2 regions of the Paenibacillus sp. Leaf72 genome follow, and region 2 is predicted to be linked to the other one. Evidence: riboswitches for the same ligand, from Rfam matches in the RefSeq annotation. Region 2 holds a riboswitch; the other holds the start of a gene.
What was found. A riboswitch is a leader RNA that binds a small molecule or an ion and turns the genes downstream of it on or off. The one in region 2 is predicted to bind cobalamin.

Region 1 (3,103 bases), on a different contig from region 2:
GTTCGCCGGAATACGCAGCTCTAGCCCGTTTAAAGCGGTCTTGTCCGTTCCGGGATAAGCATAGCTCACTTGGTTCATTTCCATAATGGTTGATGCCCGATCGTTATCCGCCAGCTTATTCACCTCCATACCGAAGCCATAGCTCTGCTGCCAGCAAAATCGTTAAGCCGAGCCCCGCTTCCGCCCAATATCGGAGGCGAACCGTCCGCTTTACACTAGGCGCAAGACGGATTTCATTCGTAAATCCTCTTGCCATAAGCCCATTCGAGAGCCCCTTGTATCGATGCATCGTTTTGACGAAGAGCCGCACAGCAATCGCCGCCGTACCCTGCAATTTGCCTTTAAAACCGTGTTGACCGCCGCGTGCACGCTGCGCGACCAGCATAGCCCCCGCCGTATCCAGCAGCAGAAAGATGAAGCGATACATAATAATCATGAGCTCCAGTACAATTTGCGGCATTTTCAACCGCTTCAGCACTTGCAGCAGATCCGGGAAGGGGGTCGTCAAGGTGATAAAAAACATACATGCCAGGCAAGCAAGAATACGCGTAAAAATATGTCCGGCCAGCCCTAACGATGCCTCTGGCACATACAGGCTAAGCGGCTTCCATGAAACGAGCATCCAGCCTGCTTTCGCTGCCGCCAAGCTTCCCGCTTCGCTGCTGCTATTGCTGAATTCAATGAGCAGCGCGGGCAAGCTGAGAATGAACAGCAGGCAAGAGGAGAAAAGCAGCGCCGCATAAAGCTTAGCGGGCACTTTCGCATAGCCGACCGTCCACAGTGCAAGCCATCCGAAAATGACAAGCTGTACGAGCGGATGAGCGATATAGGCAAGCAGCAGCAGAAGGGCTGCAAGCCCGCATTTCCAAATGGCGGGTAAATCCCGCAGCTTATTGGAATAAGAAATCGTATCAATCCATTTCATCATTGCTGCTTTGATTTCCCCGACTTCCCTTTAAAAAGGCCAATCACATAGCCGATTACGCCAGCGCCAATCGCAGCTTGCAGCGCGAACAGCATGCTTTCCGTTTCTCCCGGCACCTCAGTGAGCGGAGACGCCCAAGGCTCATAATGGGGCGCAATCGTCTGGATCATTTCCTCCGCCGCGCCATCCGCGCCGCCAAACTCGGCGTTAATGAATATTAAAGGCGCAACGGCAAGCAAAACAACAATGGCTAAAATCCAAATATTTTTGGCACTGCGGCTCATTACACGCGATCCCCTTTCATTCTCCGCTTCAAAATAGACAGCTCGTCCGTATTAAAAGATTGCAGCCAGTTCCAGATCAATACCGTCAGCAAGCCTTCGCTAATAGCAAGCGGAACCTGGGTAATCGCAAAAATACCGCCAAATTTCATAAAGGATGCGAGAATGCCTCCCTCAACAGCCGGAAAAGCAACAGCCAGTTGAATCGAAGTAACGATATAAGTGGCCAGATCGGCAACAGCGGCAGCAGAAAAAATCGCCACGCCTTGCTTGCTGCCTGAACGCATCAGCAGCCGATAGACGGCATAGCCAGCAGCGGGACCTGCAACCGCCATTGAAAAAGCATTCGCCCCAAGCGTCGTCAGCCCGCCATGTGCAAGCAGCACCGCTTGAAACAGCAATACCATAGAACCTAATACGCTCATGGGCAGCGGCCCGAACATAACCGTTCCAAGCCCCGTTCCCGTCGGGTGCGAGCTGCTGCCTGTAACGGAAGGAATCTTAAGCGCGGACAGCACGAAGGTGAAAGCTGCCGCCAAGCCCAGCATCAGCTTAAGCTCTGGTGCTTCCTTTGTAATTTTCCGAATGGCGCGTACACCCAGGATGAAAAAAGGAATAAAGGCCACCCACCAAAAAATCGCCCACCCCACAGGCAAAAACCCTTCCATAATGTGCATCGCATAAGCGGATTGCGGCTCATTCACCAGTAAAAAAAGCGTGAAGCCAATAACCAGCAAAGCGGTGCTAACTGCTGTCTTGCTTTTTAACTTGACCATTCGTTTCAATACCCTCCCCAATGTGTTCATGCCTAAAGACAACAAAAAATGACCGCTTTCCCTTCGCTGGGAAAACGGCCATGTGTACGCAGAAATAGACGGTTGCGCCAGCAAACAGACTGGTAGCAATCGCTTTCATTCGTACACCTATCCTTTCCGCGAAGGCACTGTGGTGCTGGAACGAGGTAGGTCTCCTGGCTAGCGGATCATTATTTTCCTTCGTCTTCCCTGGCTGCCCTAAAGCTTAGGCCAAGTGACTCCTGCTGGTGAAGGAAAACTCCCCGATTACAGTGGCGGGACCGCTCGGGATTTGCACCCGATTCCCTGTTACCCTTTGACGTGCGCAAAGGCACCTCGTTCCATGTCAATCATTTTTCAAAATCCTTGTATTCATTGGTCATTTTGTAGTTTGATCTTATCACAAAAAATTCAGGCTGTCCCCTATAAATGTAAATGGCTACCTTCCTGTTAGAAGAAGGACAAAATAACGCCTACGACAAAACCGCATAATGCGCCGTTGACACGAATCCACTGCAAATCGTTGCCGACCTTTTCCTCCAGCATGGAGACGAGCGCCTTGTCATCCATCCGGTCGAGATTATCCCGAACGAGCGCACCGATGCGATAGTGATTATTTTCAATAAGTCGAACGAGATAGCCGCGAATGCCATCTTCCCAATTGGCGAGCATTTCCTGCTTGCCATTCAAATAATCCGTTGCAAAACGGTATCCCTGCACAATGGCGCGCCCTCCGCTGCGATGCTGCTCCTCCAGCTTGTCCAGCACGAGCTGTCTCAGCTCCTCCAGACGCAAATGGATGAAGCGCTCCGTTTCAACGCTGTCCACCCCCTGTTCAATGAGCTGCTTCAGCTTGAGCATCAGCTCTTCGTTATCGGCAAGCTTCTCCGCCTGGGCTCTCACCTCAAGCAGCAGCTTCTGCCGATGCGGGCTTCCAGGATGGGAAAGCTCCTGCATCGTAGAGAGCAGCATGTTCTGGATCAAACCGCCGAGCTTCTCCTCGTTCATAAAGCCGACGAAAGCTTGCAGTGCAAACCCCATGAAGCCGCCTACCTTAAGCTCCTCCAGCTTTTTGAAGGCGAGCTTGCCGAGCATTTCCTCGG
Region 2 (3,103 bases):
TTTGAATAACCTCTGCCATAACCGACAGCTCTGGGCGGTGCGGGAACGTAAGGAGCGTCGCCTCGAACGGCTTGCCTTCCTTCTCCCACATGCCTTCCGCATTTTTCTGCCAGCCGCCAGCGGTCAGCAATTGCTCCGTCGTTTCCCCTGCTGCTTGCTCCGCCACTTTGCCGAATGGCAAAATTTCCGGGAACGGGCTTTTCGCTTTCGTGCCGTAACCACGCATAACCGATTCAATAATCGCCTCGCGCGGAATCGCTTGATCTACAACCTCGCGGTTCGATTTTTCTTTAAACAAAGCAGAATTCATATTAAATAATACCATATGTGTACGAACCGATGGGGCAGACAGCACTTCCAGCTTGCTGTCCTTCTCTACCAGCTCAATGCTGTCAATCGGAATGTCCGTTGCGACATCTACTTCACCAGCTTGCAGCGCCATCAGACGCGTGTTGCCATCGGTTACAAACTTCATCGTCACTTCTGAAAGCTTTGCGGGTTCCCCCCAATAGCCATCATAACGCTCAACAACAAGCGATACGTCTTTCGTAAATTGCTTGATTTTGAAAGCTCCCGTCATGGCCGGGTAGCTGCCCGCTTCCTTCATGCTGTCAACATCAAGAATAATCGTGCTTGGATCAGCCAAGCTGGAAATGATCGCCGAGTTCGGCTGTGTCGTAATCATTTTCAGCTCGTCAGGCGCAAGCACTTCAATATCTTTAACCAGAAGCAAATCCTTCGCCAAATGGCTGTTCGCAATGGAACGCAGCAGCGATGCTTTTACGCTTTCAGCATCCATTTTTTTGCCGTTGTGGAACGTTACGCCCGTTTCCAGCTTGAACGTCCACGTATTAGCATCCTCCTGCTTCCATTCCTTCGCGAGCCAAGCGGATGGCTGCAGCTGCTCATTCAATTTAATCAGCGTTTCCCCTGCGCCCGAGCGCATAACATCCCAGCTATCGTCGCCATGCGGATCAACGCCTGCAGGGTTCCAAGTGTACGCCATTGTTAGTGTTTTTTTAGCGGCAGCAGCGTTGTTTCCCGAGGCAGCATCCGTGCCCTGCTCTGCGTTTTGGCCAGCATTCGTGCTGCATCCTGCAAGGACCAGCATCAAGCAAACGATCATCATTCCAAGTGACAAGCTAAGCGGCTTCTTCGTGTGGTTCATTTTTCTTTTGTCTCCCCTTCTAGTAAGCGTAAACGGCCGAAAGCCGTCCTGTGGCGGCAAAGCTACCGTTTCGCGTAGAAATATAGAGAAAGGATAGAAAAATCATATCTTTTCTCTATATTTAAAAAAAGCATCCCCGACCCTTAAAAAGCAGTCAGAAATGCTTTTATGTTAAATAACTAAACCTTATCTGCGTCTGCTCGCCATGAAGCAACAAATAATCGTTAGACATTTTGCAATAAATGGGCATAACCAACCACCTCCCTAAGCACCGTAGGTCAAACAGTGATGTTAAAACAGGCAGGTCTCCTGACTTGGGGCCTCCCTCTCTTCCCTTCCCAGCTAGGGTAAGCATCTGCTATTCGTCTTGCGACGAAAAGAAGCTCATCAGCCAGTGGCTTATTTGTGAGGGGAGCGCAGCCTGTGTAAGCTGCTGCCCTTTACAGTGGCGGGTCCGTGTCGGCCTTTAACCGAACTTCCCTTTTAAGCGAACGAAGACGTATAAGTTCCAGCCAACATTTCGCACCTATTTTCATTCAAGTATGAAGTTTTGCAGGCTCATAAGCCCGTCCTGTCCGTAATCCATTCTTAATCATAGGGAGGAAGCGGGAATCTGTCAATGGCTTTAATTCGAAAATGAAAGTGTTTTCAACATAAAACTTTCATATTTTTTCCAGTAATGTTATATTGAAATTACTTCACGCATGATGAGCTTATTTATTAAATTAATCCAATAGATAACCTAATCAAATAGAAAAGGAATGATCACAGTGACGGTGAAAATCCTTCCAGTTGAAGAAAAGCAAATTATTGATTCATATTGGTTTTACAGTGATTTTTATTCTATTATCTCGCGTGTGGACTCGAAAAAATTATGGTTTATGAATAATTATATTAATTTATTCGATATTCCTGATCCAAACCAATTATATACCTTTTTCTTCAACGGTTATTATAGAGATAAAATGGTTGAGTTTTATGACTGCCCATTTATTGATTTTCAGCGGATAGCGCTAGATAGGCAAAGCTCAACGATTTTAAATAACGACCTGTTTGATTTTATAAAAGCATCGATTGATGGCGGCTATTATGTAATCGTTATGATCGACCGTTTTCATATTAAAGAGTATGAAATTTCGGCAAGATCCCCACATGAAGTCATGATAAATGGGTATGATGATGCAAATAAAAAGCTGTACTTTTGTGACAATAATGCCAACGGAAAATATTCAACGAATATCACCTGTGATTACGAAGCTTTTCATAGAGCATTTCATATATTAGAAATCGATGCCCATGATTTTAAAGACCATCTTTATTTATTGAAGCCGCTCGAAAATACCGATTATACTTTTTCTCTAACATATGTGAAAAATACGATGAATGCCTACCTCTTGTCTAAGGCACATACGGATGAACATTATAACCAAGCTTTAGGCACACCCGGGCTAACCTTCGGTATTAATGTTTACGACAAGGCCTCCGAGTATTTAAAATATTTGGCTCAAGAAGAGGTAGTATTTGATATTAGATCGTTCCACCTGCTTTACGACCATAAGAAATGCATGACCATGCGATTAAACTACATGATTAATAACCATCATTTGATTGATGATAATCAAATTTTAAGCAGATGGAGAAAGCTGGAGGCTACTGCGCAGGCTGTAAGAAATTCCATCTTAAAATATTGGCTTACTCGAAGCTCGGATACGTTGTACAAGCAAATGGAGCAGCTGCAAAAATTGAAGGAGACGGAAAAGATTTTGCTGCAGGAGATTGTAGATCAGTTGAAGGATGGTTAGATTTATTAACAAATCAGAGAGCACCTCTTCTCCGTTATGAAGAAAAGGTGCTTTGCTATTAACTTATTAATTTAAAAACTAGCGGCTAATCCAAGGGCTGCTGTTTTGCTTGCTCGTTCTAGAACGAGGGGCA

Region 1: it holds a riboswitch for cobalamin, as region 2 does, so the genes downstream of both, ASF12_RS32090 (energy-coupling factor ABC transporter permease) here and ASF12_RS23045 (ABC transporter substrate-binding protein) in region 2, are expected to answer to the same signal.

The regions. Positions count from the first base shown of each region.
Region 1 is NZ_LMLV01000035.1:182,889-185,991, reverse strand. It holds gene ASF12_RS32105 (energy-coupling factor ABC transporter ATP-binding protein) at 1-129, opposite strand, end outside; gene cbiQ (cobalt ECF transporter T component CbiQ) at 116-928, opposite strand; gene ASF12_RS32095 (energy-coupling factor ABC transporter substrate-binding protein) at 925-1,209, opposite strand; gene ASF12_RS32090 (energy-coupling factor ABC transporter permease) at 1,209-1,982, opposite strand; cobalamin riboswitch at 2,150-2,354, opposite strand; gene ASF12_RS32085 (DUF445 domain-containing protein) at 2,451-3,103, opposite strand, start outside.
Region 2 is NZ_LMLV01000030.1:405,616-408,718, reverse strand. It holds gene ASF12_RS23045 (ABC transporter substrate-binding protein) at 1-1,168, opposite strand, end outside; cobalamin riboswitch at 1,451-1,713, opposite strand; gene ASF12_RS23040 (hypothetical protein) at 1,939-2,970, shown strand; gene ASF12_RS23035 (LysM peptidoglycan-binding domain-containing protein) at 3,049-3,103, opposite strand, start outside.